Regions from separate parts of the Desulfovibrio subterraneus genome, predicted to be linked through region 1. Evidence: predicted binding sites of a transcription regulator. Region 1 holds the regulator's gene; the other holds the start of a gene.
The links. The regulator sigma-54, encoded in region 1, starts transcription at its own class of promoters, with help from an activator protein. The targets are predictions, from matches to a motif close to CTGGCACGGNNNNTGCTT.

Region 1 (7,861 bases):
AAGGGAGCATGGTACGATCAGAAGGAAGGCGTGGTCCAGGTTTCCGACCCCGTGATTACCTATATTCTGAAGCCGGACAAACAGGAACTGGTGGTGCGTTCCGCACGCGGAGTGGTCAATCAGCAGGCCAGAGTTGCCCGGTTGTGGGAAAATGTTGAAATTGAACGCGATGGCGGCTACATACGTACCAACCTGATTATCTACAACGGCACCAGTCACACTCTTAACATGCCCGGAGTTGCCCATTTTGACGGTCCGGATCTGTTTGGCAACGCAACCAACGTGACCTGGTATCTTAACGAAAACCTCGTTCGGGCGGAAAAGGACGTTTCAGTCGAAATGCTGGTCCGTCAACGCCTGGATGATTTAGCGGAAGGAGAAATCAAGGATGCTTCGCATTAGCCGCTGGCTTATGGCCTTTTGCCTCGTAATGCTTTTCGCCGGAGTGGTGCATACCGCGCAGGAAGGCGAAATGGTTCCCATCAAGGTTACCTCCGACAAGCTATCTTATGATGCAACAGGGCAGAAAGTTACTTTTGAGGGGAATGTGCATGTGACACACCCCGATGCCCAGCTCTGGTCCAAGAAAATTGTCATTCTGCTTACGGCAGACGACGCCAAGGCAAAAACAAAGAGTGAAGATGATTCCGCCATGGACCCCGGCCAGATCGACAAGATCATCGCCGAGGGCGATGTGCGCGTGAAAATGACCGACGGCAAGACCGGCAACTGCCAGAAAGCCACATATAATCTTGGCACCGGCATTCTGGTCATGGAAGGTTCTCCGGTTCTCACGGACGGCCCCAACAGCATTCAGGGTGATATCATCAATTTCTACGTGAAGGAAAACAAGAGCGAAGTGATCGGCTCTTCCGCTCTTCCCGTAGAGGCTCTTTTCTCCGCTCCCAAGCGCACCAAGAAGTAGGCAGCATGTCGTTTCTTGAAGCAGAGACACTGCATAAGGTGTATGGAAAACGAGAGGTAGTGCGCGGCATTTCCCTGAGTATGAAGCAGGGGGAAGTGGTGGGACTTCTCGGGCCCAACGGTGCCGGCAAGACCACAACCTTCTACATGCTGATCGGCATGGTGAAGCCCACAAGCGGCATCGTGAAGTATGACGGCAGCGAGATCACCGACTGGCCGCTCCACGAGCGCGCCCGCGTGGGATTGAGCTACCTTCCCCAGGAAAGCTCGGTGTTCCGCAAGCTGACCGTGCGCCAGAATCTCGAACTCATTCTTGAGCACACGGACATGTCCAAGGCTCAGCAGAACAAGCGTGCCGACACCTTGCTCGAAGAATTTCGCATCACGCATATTGCCGATTCCATGGCCATGCACCTTTCCGGTGGTGAACGCCGCCGTCTCGAAATTGCCCGCGCCCTCATCCGCAAGCCCCGCTTTATCCTGCTTGATGAGCCCTTTGCCGGCATCGATCCGCTGGCAGTGGATGATATTCAGGCCATTATCCGCGGCCTGAGCGACAGGGGTATCGGCGTACTCATTTCTGACCACAACGTCAGGGAAACACTCAATATCTGCGACAGGGCGTACCTTGTCTTCGAAGGGCAGATCATCCTCAACGGAACACCGGCTCAGATTGTTAACGATCCCAAAGCGCGACGCGTCTATCTGGGAGAAGGTTTCTCTTTGTAAGGTTGATGCTTTTCTCTGGCAACTCTCTAAAAAATATCGAGAAGAGATTCTTCTATGCCGCAAAAGCCCGATTTTCGGGCTTTTCTTTGTTGCATGGTTCTTGCTTGTATGGCAAAAAGGACTCGTATATAGAAATTTTGGAATGCTTCTTGATAGGGGTGGCTTTTCATAACGCAAACCGATCTTACCTGCCGCAGGTTCCTGCGCGGGGTAACTTCTCCGGATAGCATCACGTATGGCACTTGAACTCCGTCAGCAACTAAAGCTCTCTCAGCAATTGGTCATGACTCCCCAATTGCAGCAGGCAATCAAACTGCTGCAATTGTCCCGTCTTGAACTCATGGAGACTGTTCAGCAGGAACTGCTCGAGAATCCGTTTCTTGAAGAATCCCCTGAATCGCTGGTTCCGGCAGATGCTACGGAAAAGGCTGAACTTCGATCCGAGGCTCAGGAAGGATATGACAAGGAACTGGCCTCCAATGCCGACTGGGAAGACTATCTCGGCGATTTTTCAAGCACCACCAAACAAGTTGCCTCCCGCGAAACCGAAATCCCTGAAGAAGGTTCTTCCTTCGAAGCCCGCTTATCTTCACGCCCTTCACTTGACGGCCACCTCTTCTGGCAATTGACCCTTTCCCGGGTGACCGAACGCCAGCAGGGCATCGGCGAAATCATTATCGGCAACATAGGTTCCAACGGTTATCTGCATGCTTCAGTGCAGGAAATGGCTGAAATGGCCGGTGCCGAGGTGGAAGAGGTGGAAGAGATGCTGCACAGGGTTCAGCGTTTCGACCCTGTCGGTGTGGCCGCCCGTTCTCCTCAGGAATGTCTGCTCGTTCAGATAGAGGTGCTTGGCTACGATCGTGACCCCGTGCTTGTCGAATTGGTACGTGATCATCTGGAAGATCTGGAGAAACGCCGCTATAAGCCCCTGTGCCGCAAGTTCCGGATCAATATGGATGACCTCAGGGAATATCTTGAGCTTATCCAGACGCTGGACCCCATGCCGGGTGCCAGTTTCGGCACCAGTGAACCGCATTATGTGGCTCCGGACGTGTTCGTGCACAAGTATGACGGCGAATTTGTCATCATTTTAAACGACGACGGGTTGCCCAGTCTTCAGCTGAGTGATATTATTGATACCCTTCCTCAGGTTTCCGGACCTGACAAGGACTACTTCCAGGAGAAAATGCGTTCTGCGTCCTGGCTCATAAAGAGCCTGCATCAGAGGCAGCGCACACTCTACAAGGTTATGGAGAGTATCGTAAAATATCAGCGCGGATTTTTTGAAGAGGGTGTCACGGCTTTAAAGCCTCTGATTCTCAAGGACATTGCAGACGATATCGGTATGCACGAGTCCACGGTGAGCCGAATTACCACCAGCAAGTACGTGGCAACCCCTCATGGTATTTTTGAACTCAAGTTCTTCTTTAACAGTGCCATCGGCATGGATGATGGCAGTTCTGTGGGCTCGGAGAGCGTCAAAGCGCTCATCAAGCAGCTGATCAGCGAGGAAAATTCCAAGCGTCCCCTGAGTGATGAGCGAATCGGTGAAATTCTCAAAGAAAAATTACAATTGAATATTGCCCGCAGAACCGTTGCGAAGTATCGTACAGCTATGGACATCCCCTCATCGTCCAAGCGGAAGTCCGCTTTTTAACGGAGGGGGGCTTCCTGCAACGCCATGGGCGGTCAGGATGCAAACCACAGACGCCAGAGGCATGACTGCACATGCAGTCTCCTGAACACTCCAAGGAGGCATATATGAACATCGCATTCACATTCAAGAACTTCGAGCCTTCCGACCATCTCAAGAAGTATGCCCGCCGTCGTTTTGAAAAGCTTGGCAAGTTCCTGACTGCACACGGCAAGTCCGAAATGCAGGTTGGAATGAGCGTGGATAACTACCGTCACAAGATTGATGTGACGCTGGTTGCGGACGGTCTGAATCTGTCTGCCAATGAAAAGTCCGAGGACATGTACGCCACTGTTGACCTTGTGTTCGACAAGCTTGCTTCGCAGGTGAAGAAGCATTCCGAAAAGAACAAGGACCATCGCAGAGGTGCGGAACTGGCTCTGCGCGAAGACGTGTTCAGCTATGCGGACACTGCTGCCGGCCGCGAGCGCACCATCGTCGGGACCGACCACTTCACGCCCAAGCCGATGGGAATTGACGAGGCTGCACTGCAGCTTGACTCGCTTAATTTCGAGTTCCTTGTGTTTCTGAACGCGGAAACCGAGCGCGTCAATGTCATCTACCGCCGCGAAAACGGAGACTTCGGTCTCATCGATCCTACCATCTAGGACGCTGAAAAATGAAACTGGGTGATTACCTGGATAAAGAAATGATTCTGCCCGAGCTTACCGCCAGCACCAAGGAAGAGGTGCTGGCGGAGCTCGTTGAGCGTGTTGTTGAGGTTTATCCTTCTCTGGATAGGGAACGAGTTCTGTCTGTTTTGAAAGAACGTGAAAGCCTCGGCACCACGGGCATCGGAGACGGAATTGCCATTCCTCATGGCAAGCTGGACTCTCTCGACCGCATTATCCTTGTTGCGGGCCGCAGCATAAAGGGCGTAGACTTCGAGGCTCTGGACTTCAAGCTCTGTAACATCTTTTTTCTGGTCCTTGCTCCCGAACAGGTTGCAGGTGTACATCTGCGCATTCTGGCGCAGATATCCCGTCTGTTAAAGGACAAGGAATTCAGAAGCGCCATCCTTACCGCTTCCGGTACCGAAGAACTCTGGCAGTTGCTTGGCAACGCCTGATAGAGCCTGTCAAACATGGACTCTCCTGTAGCTCCCTCATTTCCCATTCTTGTGGTCACCGGTTTATCCGGCGGTGGCAAGAGTACCGTGCTCAGAGTGTTCGAGGATCTTCGATATTACACCATCGACGGTCTTCCCGTTACGCTTGCGCTGCAGATGGTTTCCATTCTTGATGAGCGGAGCCTCGCCAAGTATCGCGGGCTGGTGCTCGGCATGGACCTGCGTCACATTGAGTTCGACAGTGGTTTTGATGCCATTCTGCAGGCCATGCGCGAAAAGGGGCTTGCCCCGGCGATCATTTTCATGGAAGCGCGGCCCGATGTCATCGTGCGGCGCTACAAGGAAACCCGCCGCCCCCATCCGCTCGAAAGCGGAGGCCTTGGGCTTGAACAGGCTATGGAGACGGAGCGCAGGTTGTTGGAGCCTGTGCGTGCAATGGCAGACCTTGTCATAGACACGTCCGACTATTCCATTCATGACATCCGGCGCATCATCCAGCAGAAATGGACCATTCTGGAAGGCAACAGGCGCAGCATGCGCGTGCATCTGCTGACCTTCGGCTTCAAGTACGGCACACCTGCCGAAGCGGACATGGTGTTTGACCTGCGCTTTCTTCCCAACCCGTATCACGAGCCTGAACTGCGCCCGCTGTCGGGTAAGGACCCGGCCATTTCGCAGTACGTGCTCGGGGCAGGCGTCGGGAAAGAGTATCTGGAAAGGCTGACCGAATTTCTGCACTTCACACTCACCCAGATGGAGGGTGAAGGGCGTTATCGCGCCACGGTCGCCATAGGATGCACGGGCGGCAGGCACAGATCGGTCGCCGCAGCCGAGGCGCTATTTGAGGCTTTGAAAAACTTTGATTTTGCTGTATCTATTGAACACCGGCATATGGAGCTGGTTTAGCTTCAAAAGATTGCACTCTTCGCAGATTTATATTTCCGCCGGTGGAGAATAGTACCCTAATGACTGAACCCATTACAGACGTTGCTCCTGTTGGCGTGGTGATAGTAACCCACGCCGATTACGGTTCCGCCTTGCTGCGTGCAGCGGAAGTCATACTTGGTTCGCAGGACGACTGCGGCACTGTCAGCGTGGACGGGACTTCAGAAGTTGCCGAAACGGTTGCCAGACTCAAAGAAACGGTCGCCCGTGTGGATAAGGGCAGGGGAGTTCTCATTCTCACCGACATGTTCGGCGGAACGCCGACCAACCTGAGCCTTTCCCTTCTCAGTGCCGGAAACGTAGAAGTGGTCACGGGCGTGAATCTGCCCATGCTGCTCAAGGTTTTCGGTTGTCGAAAAATGGATCTGCACACTCTTGCGGACGAAGCCAAAGCCTCGGGCGACAAAGGTATTGTCGTTGCGGGCGCGGTTCTTCGCCGGAAAGTCAAAAACGGGTAACTCGGCATGCAGTGGGTTCGCATAGACAACAGGCTCATACACGGGCAAGTCATCGAAACCTGGTTGCCCTACACCCGCGCAAAACGCCTGCTCGTCGTCAACGACGAAATGGCAGCGGACGATCTGCAGCAGCAGATTGCTTCTCTGGCCGTACCGGGGCGTATTCATGCTGATTTCATTCATGTGAATGCTCTGGCAGAGTATGCACGCAAGCATGCAGGCGACATGCAGGATACTCTTGTTCTGGTTGCCAACTGCAGTGATGCGCGCCGTATTCTGGATAACGGCTTTTCCTTTACCGTGCTGAACATCGGAAACCTGCACTATTCCCCGGGAAAGAAGCAGCTGTGTGCGCATGTTGCCGTTACCGAAGAAGATGAGGTGTGTCTTCGTTATTTCAGCAAACGCAGCGTTGAACTTGATTTCCGCTGTGTCCCCAATGATCCGGTCCAGATAAAGGGGTGGTAGGATGGATAATCTGTTCAATACCGTAATCTGGATGGCTCCTCTCGCTTTTTTTTTGCCTTCTCTTCAGTACTGCGCTTTGCGCTGAATCTGGGCTTTTTTGAGCGTCCTCTTGCAGCTGGCTTCATCTGGGGCATAGTCACAGGAGAGTGGACGCTGGCCATTCACGTGTCCATATTCTTTGAGCTTATCTGGCTCGATCTCTTTCCTGCCGGTACCTACATCCCTCCCAATGCCGTGGCCCCCATGCTGCTGACACTCGGTGTTTCCAGCTATTTCAACATTCAGGATGCAACCATGCTGGCCTTACCCATTCTGGTCAGCATGCCCGCTGCGCTGTTAGCTTCCCGTATTGAGTACTGGCAGCGCAAGTTGCAGAATGCCGGGTATAACCGCATTATCCATTGGGGCAGAAAGGATGCTGAAGACAGCGTGCCGGGCAGGGTGCTCATGCAGTCTCTGGCACAGAGCTTTATCATGCATATTCTTTTCTTCTGCGTTTGCCAGCTTGTGCTTATTCTCACGATCAGGGGATTGTCGTGGTATCTTGGCCACCTGCCGGCCATTAGCGGATTAGGGTGGATGCATTTGTGGTTCGCGGCCGGTATCGGCGGCGTTATGTCCCTTCGTGTGCGACGTTCCTATGTGGTTTTTCTGCTGTGTCTCGTCTGCGTCGTGCTCATCGGGAGCGCCTGATCGTCTGTTTTTTCAAAAAAAATCATGCCGACCCTCTAGACCCACTTGGCAGGCTTTCAGCTTTGTGCTATTTGGCACAAACTATTTTCGGAAGAAGGCGAGCCAATCGCATAGTCAAACCCAATTTGGAGGAGTTTTACCATGGCAATTCTCGTGATGGGTCATATGAACCCCGATACCGACTCTATCATTTCCGCCATTGCCGTTGCCGACCTGCTCAGCAAGCGCGGCATGGAAGCAAAGGCTGTTGCACAGGGCGAAGTGACCCCCGAGTCCGCTTTTGTTCTTGGCAAGTTCGGCCTGACCGCTCCTGAAGTTGTTACTTCTGTTGCCGGCCAGAAGCTGTGGCTCGTTGACACCACCGACGGTGCTCAGCTGCCCGCAGACATCAAGGAAGCTGAAGTTGTGGGCGTTACCGACCACCACAAGCTGGGCGACGTAACCACCTCCAACCCCCTCGAAATGTGGGTATGGCCCGTAGGCTGCTGCGGCACCGTTATCAAGGCCATGTACGACTTCTACGGTATCGAAGTGCCCAAGGGCATCGCAGGCGGCCTGCTCTGTGCCATCCTGTCCGACACCGTTATGTTCAAGTCCGTTACCACCACCCCCGCTGACAAGAAGGCTGTTGCCGAACTGGCAGCCATCGCCGGTGTAGCCGACACCACCACCGTGGGCATGGACATGTTCAAGGTGAAGTCCGCTGTTGACGGCGCTTCCATGGAATCCCTCGTATTCCGTGACTACAAGGACTTCGACATGAACGGCAACAAGGTCGGTATCGGCCAGCTCGAAGTGATCGATCTGTCCATGCTGGACGCCGTTAAGGAAGGCCTGTTTGCAGAAATCCAGAAGGTGAAGGCCGGTGGCCGTCACTCC
Region 2 (7,861 bases), on a different contig from region 1:
GCGTAAGGGGGTGGGATGAGAAGGAGATACTTATCCCCGTTCATCCTGCCGGTTGCAGCGTTTGCCGCTACCATTCTGGTGGGGGCGGTGCTGCTGCGCCATACCTCCGTGCTGCCGGACGGATTGCCCTGGGTGGATGCCCTGTTCACGGCCACATCGGCCGTCTGCGTGACCGGGCTTGCCACAGTGGATACCGGAACCGCCTTCAGCCGTGAGGGCCACTGGGTGTTGCTCGGGCTCATCCAGCTCGGCGGTCTGGGCATCATGACCTATTCCAGCCTTGTCTTTTATCTGTGGCGGCGCAGGGTATCCCTGACCGACCGCCTTGCCGTGGGGCAGGCGCTGCTGCACGACCCCTCGTTCCATCTGGGTAACTTCCTTGTGCGCATGGTGCGCATGGTCCTTATTCTGGAACTGGCCGGGGCGTTGTGGATATATGCGCTGGACCCTGAAGTCATGGGGCCGTTCGGTGCCTTGTTCCATGCTGTTTCCGCCTTCTGCAACGCGGGCTTTTCCCTGTTCCCCGACAGTCTTGTGCGCTGGAAACACTCGTGGGGCATGAATACCGTCATCATGCTGCTCATCACGCTGGGCGGCATCGGCTTTGCCGTCATAGATGAATGCCTCAGGGCTGCGCGCGGTGTCGATCTGGGCAGAAGAGGCCTCAGTTATCCGGCAAAGCTGGTTCTTTCCACTTCGGCATTGCTTACATTCGGCGGTGCGGTGCTGGTCTTTGCATCGGAAATGGGCGGCGGCACGCAGAACGGTTCTGTTTCGCAGACGGTTCTCAGCTCCCTGTTCCAGTCCGTCACCTGCCGTACCGCAGGATTCAACACGCTGGATATAGGCAACATGACCAATGTCTCGCTCATGATCATGATTTTTCTCATGTTCGTGGGCGGTTCGCCCGGTTCCTGCGCCGGTGGTATCAAAACCACCGCCCTGCGCATTCTGTGGTCGTTCATGGGCGCGCAGTTCCGTGGGCGGGCTCAGGTTGTGGTTGCAGGGCGTGCCGTGGGTTCGCAGAACATGAACAAGACTTTTGCCCTGCTCATCACGGCCATTGCCAGCGTGCTGTTTGCCACGCTGCTGCTTTCCGTGACCGAGGGCGGCGATGTGCCTCACCGCATGGTGCGCGGGCAGCTCATGGATTACCTGTTCGAGACTGTTTCCGCGTTCGCGACCGTGGGGCTTTCTACCGGCATTACGCCCACACTTTCCGTAACGGGCAAGTTGTGCCTGACTCTGCTCATGTTTATGGGCCGCATCGGTCCCATATGGCTGCTGACAACTCTGCAGCAGATGCAGTCCGAGACCAGATACCGCTGGCCGGAAAGCGATGTTCCCATAGGATAATGCAGCTGGCGTACGGGGTTGGCCTTTATGGCCTGCCCGGAGTAAGATGGCGACTGCGGCATTGTCTGTACCGGTGTGTCGCAGGACGCGAAGAGATTTCCATTCAGGATGAGGATTATGAAAAAGAAGCTGGAAGTCGGAATTATCGGGCTTGGTAAATTCGGTCTGCCGCTGGCCAAGGCGCTGGTGGAGAAGGGACACTCCGTTGTGGGTGTTGATGCGGGCGAAAGCCGTATCCGTCAGGCGCAGGGTGTTCTCGACCATGTATATATAGCCGATGCCAAGGACAGCACCGTGCTGCACCAGCTGCGGTTTCAGGATCTGGACATGGTGGTGGTCAGTGTGGGCTCCAGCATGGAGGCCTCCATCCTCATCGTGTTCAACCTGCTGGAAATGGGCGTGAAGCGCCTTGCTGTGAAGGCCATTACTCCGGAGCACAAGAAGATTCTTTCCCGCCTCGGGGTGGAGACCATTGTGCAGCCCGAGCAGGATGCGGCGCTTACGCTGGCGCACCGCATATCCAACCCCGGCCTGCTGGATCTGCTGCAGCTTGGCGGCGGCGTGGTGCTGCAGGAGCTTGAGGTGGACAAGTGGGAAGGCAAAACCCTCATGGATCTGCACCTCACCGGCAAGGGCATCATGGTTGTGGCCATGCACAAGCCCGGCGAGAAGGACTATACGTTCGTACCTCCTGCGGACAAGCCCTTGCAGCGCGGCGAAACCCTTGCCGTCATCGGCTACGAAAAGGATGTGCTGGACCTTGAACCCTGATCGGTTCACGCTGTTCCTTGTTCATGAGGCGTTGCGCGCGGGGATATAATTTGCCATTGTTCCTGTCATGATACGGTGAACATCCGCCCGGGGCGCATTGTCCTGCGGCTGTCCGGAAACATCGGTACAGGAAGCCCATGAATACGCTTATCTGCAATCTTACCCGTTTTGGCGATCTGCTGCAGACCCAGCCGGTCATATCCGGTTATGCGCGGGCGGGGCGTCGTGTGGGGCTGGTGTGTCTGGACAATTTTGCCGGAGCCACGGCCCTGCTCAGGGACGTGGACGCGGTGTACCCCCTGTCGGGCGGCGGCCTGCTGGCCGCGCTGGACAGAAACTGGCGCGATGCGCTGGGCAGCCTGTGGCTGTGGGGTGAAGGTCCGGCCCGTTCCTTTGCGCCGGATGTGGTGCTGAACCTGACGGCCACGACCAGCGTTCGACTGCTGGCATCACACCTTGCCTCGCGCAGCAGCGGTCAGGTTCCGTCCGAATGTGCATCCGGTCAGGATGTGTCCGGCGACGCGGCGGCTGCACATGGCGCGGGTCTGCGCGGATTCGGGTTGGATTCCTTCGGCTTCAGCGTGAACAGCGATCCGTGGAGCACCTTTTTGCAGGCATCCACACGCCTGCGAGGCTGCAGCCCCTTTAATCTGGTGGACCTGTATCTCATGGCGGCCGGTCTGGGCGATGGCGAACGCCGGTACGAGCTGCGAGCGCCGGAAGCGGACAGTCTGGCAGAAGCCGATGCCTTGCTGTGCGAAGCGGCTTCCAGCGAGGACGTCAGGGGCTATGTGGCCTTCCAGCTGGGCGCAAGCGAAGATCGCAGGCGCTGGCCGCTGAAGCATTTTGCCGAACTCGGCGACAGGCTGTGGCGCGAAGAAAGGCTTCTGCCCGTGTTGCTCGGTGCAGGGAACGAAGCACATCTTGCCGGACGCTATGCGCAGATGGCATCTGCACCCCATGCAAATTTCATAGGCCGCACCACGCTGCCCGTGCTGGCCGCACTGCTCACCCGCATGCGTCTGCTCATTACCAACGACACAGGCACCATGCACCTTGCCGCCGGTCTTGGCGTGCCTGTTCTGGCGGTATTTCTGGCAACGGCCCAGCCGTGGGACACCGGCCCGTATGCCGAGGGCAGCTGCACGCTGGAGCCGGATATGGACTGCCATCCCTGCCCCTTCGGCAAACCCTGCCCCAACGAGCTTGCCTGCCGCGGGCGTATTACGGCCGAAACTGTGTGTGCGCTTGCCCGCCATTGGCTGCACAGCGGCGCATGGGCTGTTCCTGCGGAACTCGGAACAGGGCAGGGGCAATCCGGCTGCGGGGCGCGCGTGTGGCGATCGTGCAGGGATGACGGGGGCTTCATGGACCTTGTGTCTCTTTCCGGTCACGAGGATACCGACCGCACCCGCTGGGTGCGGCAGCAGCGGTATTTCTATCGTCAATTTCTTGACCGTGAACCGGCGGCACAGCTTGCCGCTGTAGGCATCCGTTCCGTTATCGGGCTGGCGGAAAGTGAATCTCTTTCGCCAGAACTGCGCGCAACGGCTGTTGCCGAACTTGCCGCTTCCGTCCAGCTTCTGCACCTGCTTGCGGAGCAGGGCAGGGTGCTCGCCGTGCGGGCGACGGAAACTACCAAACAGCGTTTTCTGGGTACATGGCAGCGGCTGCAAACCCTGTGGGACAACAGCAGATTGCTGAATGTGCTCGGTTATTTGTGGATGTGCGAATCGCAGGAGGCGGGCAGCGACCTTGCAACCGTGCTGGTGCTGGCGGAGCAGTACAAGGTGCTGGTTGCCACATGGCATGACAGCCTTTTTTCGCAGCAGGATTCAGGGGAACAAGGTTCAGGGGAGCAAGATTTGGGGGCATGATTCCGGAGACTGCCCGGGCATGTCCGTTTCCGGCGTATTGACCAGAATGCACGGCGGTTGCCGTGCTTTTTGCGTTTGTCTGCGCTGGCACAATTTTTGTATTAAGAATGGCGTACCGGAAAATTATGGCCCCAGGGGGGCCCCGTATACAGGAGGGAACAATGATTGTTATCGATGGACAGCACACTGATATTCAGGTCGGCACCTTTGCCAACCTTGAACAGATTCTGGTGAAAGTGATGGAAGAAGGCTCACTGGACAATCGTATCGTCACCGACGTTCTGGTGAACAACGAGCCCTTCTCCGAAATTTATCCGCATCAGGCCGAAGATATTGAAGCCAGCGAAATTACTTCGGTAGAGATCAAGAGCGTACCCGTGGGCGAAATGGCCATGAGCATCACCCGCGAACTCTACAAGGTGGTGCAGATCATGGGCGACGGCGCAAAGCACGTTGCCGAACTGTTCCGTCAGGCAGACGATACCGAAGCACTGGAAATGTACCAGGACCTTCTGCAGGTCGTGCGTGACTTCCTGGGCATGATCGGCGTGCTGCGCAGCGAGTTCACCCTCAAGGACCACCCCGCCTTCAATGACGGTGTGGAAGAAATTTCCGATCTGTTCGGTGAAATGACTGAAGTCATGGAAAACGAAGACTGGATTCTGCTTGCAGATTTGCTGGAATACGAATTCCTTCCCGCCGTTGATCGCTGGAAGAATGTCATCCAGTTGCTGCGCGAAGATATCCGCAAGGTGAACAAGGGGTAAGTTATGGCCGATAGCCTTACATTGCTTGATCAGGCACTGTTTCTCGGGGAACAGGAGCTTCAGGCTCTTGCCGTGGGAGATGTGGACTCCGCCGATGAGAATGCAACTCGCCGGGGTAACCTTATCACCATGGCGTGGGACAAGCGTGAAGGCGTGGCGCTCGATGCCCTGCAGTGCAAGCTGCTCAAGCTGCAGACTCTGCAGGGGCTGCTCACGGAAGAAGCACGAAAGCTCCATGCCTCCCTCAAGAGCGAGCTTCAGAAAACGAAAAAACACTCCGCCCGGCTTCAGGGCTACAGGCAGGGGGCGCGCATAATGCCTTCCCACAGCCAGTTCGTGAGCAAGCAGGGTTAGTTTTTCCTCCTGATACGACAGGCCGGAAATGCGATATCGCGTTTCCGGCCTTTGTTTTTGCCTGAAGCACCTGTTTTGTACCGGCACCTGCCGCAACTGGCGTGGTGCCTCATTATTTTGCGGTTTACTCCCTTCCCACATTTCCGATTCCGTATATAATGATAGCGGCAGGCTTGACTTTCCGCTATGTCATGTGAAACATGCCTGTTCCGAAATCGACCCCGTGCAGCCAGACGCCATTGTTCCTCACGCGATCATTCCGGCGGCATCCGGGCAACCTTGTACATGATCCTGCCTGCAGATACCGGCGGGCGCATGCAGCAGGGGCCGATAAAACATACATACCGATGCGTATACCTGATCAGGAGACCATATACGATGAATGAAACAGAACACCGTTGCGGGTGGGTGGCCATGATGGGACCGCCGAACGCCGGCAAGTCCACTATGCTGAACGCCTTTCTGGGGCAGAAGGTGGCCATTGTCACCCCCAAGCCGCAGACGACCCGCCACCAGATCAGCGGCATTCTTTCCCGCCCTGATGCGCAGATTATCTTCATGGATACCCCCGGCATCCACCAGTTGCGCGGCAAAATGAACAAGATTCTGCTGCAGACCGCATGGCAGGCCATGAGCGGTGCAGACGTGATCATGGTGGTGCTTGACTCCGACCTGTACATCCGCAAGCCGGAATTTTTTGAAAATGACATCGAGCCGTTGAGCGAGGCGATTCTGAACGAGACCCGCCCCGTTGTCGTGGCTGTTAACAAGGTGGACCTCTTCCGCGACAAGTCGAAGATGCTGCCTTTTCTTGAGCGCCTCAGCAAGCTGTGGCCCAATGCCGAAGTTTTCCCCGTTTCCGCAAAGAATGCGGACGGCCTGACCAAGATTCTGGATCACATCAAAGCCAGACTGCCTGTCAGCCCCGCTCTCTATCCCGCCGACCAGCTCTCTACCATGCCCATGCGTTTCATGGCCGCAGAAGTGGTACGCGAAAAGCTCTTCCTCGACCTGCGTCAGGAATTGCCGTATTATACCGCTGTGGAGATTGAGAAATGGGAAGACACCGGCGACCGGATCATCGTGAACGCCATCATTTATGTCGCCCGCAAGACCCACAAGGCCATGGTCATCGGCAAGGGTGGCCTTACCCTGAAAAGCGTGGGCACCGCCGCCCGCAAGGAACTTCAGGAGATGACAGGCAAAAAGGTGCATCTCGAGCTGTGGGTGAAAATCCGCGAAGGCTGGACCGAGGATATCGGCTTCCTGCGTATGCTGGGGATGTCTTCGTAGCACAGGCACAGATGGCGGCTCCGGCCGCCATTTTTGTTATGCCGTCAATGCATCCGGACGTGTTCCGGTATTGCGGCACGGTTGAACGGATGAAACTGTGCGGCGCCGCGAATATGCGATGCCGCAATGGTCGGGTTTGATATGATGTCTGAACAGGAATCCGGCGCGCTCGCGGCGCGCTATCATGAGGTGCGGGAACGTATAGAGCTGGCAGCGCGAAAGGCGGGCAGGCAGCCCGGTTCCGTTTCGCTGGTGGCTGTTTCCAAGACGCATCCTGCCGAATCTGTTGAGGTTGTTGCCGGAGAAGGGCAGGTTGTCTTTGGCGAAAGTTATGTGCAGGAAGCACTCTCCAAGCAGGAATGCCTGTCGCATCTGGGCCTTGAGTGGCATTTCATTGGCCACCTGCAGAGCAAGAAGGCCAGGGATGTGGTGGGGCGTTTTGCCCTCATTCACGGCGTAGATAATATTAAGTTGGCACAGAATCTGCAAAATCGTATGGCAATGCTGCCGGTTACAAGCACCGGTGGCGACCTAAGTGTGCAAGACATCCTCATTCAGGTGAACATTGGCAGAGAGCCGCAGAAATCCGGCGTTGCCATTGAAGACCTTTTTTCCTTTGCCGAGGATGTTATCAAGTTGCCGCAACTGCGGCTGCGAGGGCTTATGTGCATGCCGCCCTTTCATTGCATAGGCGAGCTGGCATCCCCGTATTTCGCGCACTTGCGGGAGCTTAAGGAACAGGTCGAGCGGCACCTCGGCATGGCTTTGCCCCACCTTTCCATGGGTATGTCCCAGGATTTTGAGCAAGCCATTGCGGAAGGAGCAACACTGGTTCGCGTGGGTACCGATATTTTCGGAGAACGTCCTGCCTGATCCGCATGAGCGGGGAGAAGAGAGACTGTCATGGATTTGGCAACCATACTGGGCATAGTCATATCTTTCGGGCTTGTGGTGTCCGCCATCATGGCGGGCAGCAGCCTGCTGATCTTCATCGACATTCCGTCATTCCTCATCGTGTTCGGTGGTACCATCGGCGCGCTTCTGGTGAACTATCCGCTCGGCAAGGTGATTGCCGTGTTCGGCGTCATTAAAAAGACCCTGTTCGCCAAGGCTCAAAGTCCCACCACCATCATCGAACAGTTCATGGACTACGCCAACCGCGCCCGCCGCGAAGGCATTCTCTCTCTTGAACCCATCATCAAGGAAATTGACGACGCCTATCTGCGCAAGGGGTTGCAGCTTACGGTTGACGGCCTTGAGCCGCAGGCCATTCAGGAAATCATGGAAACAGAAATTTCCAATATCGAAGGCCGCCATGAGAGCGGGCAGGATATCGTGAAGGCCCTTGGTGAATACGCCCCCTCGCTCGGTATGATCGGTACGGTTATCGGTCTTGTGCAGATGCTGCAGACCATGAGTGACCCCAGTTCCATCGGTCCTGCC

Region 2: the regulator sigma-54 is predicted to act here: its motif matches at 4,089-4,106, upstream of HUV30_RS04110 (DUF8043 domain-containing protein).

Annotation. Positions count from the first base shown of each region.
Region 1 is NZ_BLVO01000013.1:928,157-936,017, forward strand. Features, by position in the region: gene lptC (LPS export ABC transporter periplasmic protein LptC) at 1-402, shown strand, start outside; gene HUV30_RS11000 (LptA/OstA family protein) at 389-925, shown strand; gene lptB (LPS export ABC transporter ATP-binding protein) at 931-1,653, shown strand; gene rpoN (RNA polymerase factor sigma-54) at 1,889-3,313, shown strand; gene hpf (ribosome hibernation-promoting factor, HPF/YfiA family) at 3,418-3,957, shown strand; gene HUV30_RS11020 (PTS sugar transporter subunit IIA) at 3,969-4,418, shown strand; gene rapZ (RNase adapter RapZ) at 4,434-5,324, shown strand; gene HUV30_RS11030 (PTS sugar transporter subunit IIA) at 5,384-5,821, shown strand; gene HUV30_RS11035 (PTS sugar transporter subunit IIB) at 5,828-6,289, shown strand; gene HUV30_RS11040 (PTS sugar transporter subunit IIC) at 6,317-6,982, shown strand; gene HUV30_RS11045 (manganese-dependent inorganic pyrophosphatase) at 7,124-7,861, shown strand, end outside.
Region 2 is NZ_BLVO01000012.1:16,548-24,408, forward strand. Features, by position in the region: gene HUV30_RS04095 (TrkH family potassium uptake protein) at 16-1,356, shown strand; gene HUV30_RS04100 (potassium channel family protein) at 1,474-2,127, shown strand; gene HUV30_RS04105 (glycosyltransferase family 9 protein) at 2,265-4,004, shown strand; gene HUV30_RS04110 (DUF8043 domain-containing protein) at 4,166-4,771, shown strand; gene HUV30_RS04115 (hypothetical protein) at 4,775-5,125, shown strand; gene era (GTPase Era) at 5,504-6,418, shown strand; gene HUV30_RS04125 (YggS family pyridoxal phosphate-dependent enzyme) at 6,560-7,291, shown strand; gene HUV30_RS04130 (motility protein A) at 7,322-7,861, shown strand, end outside.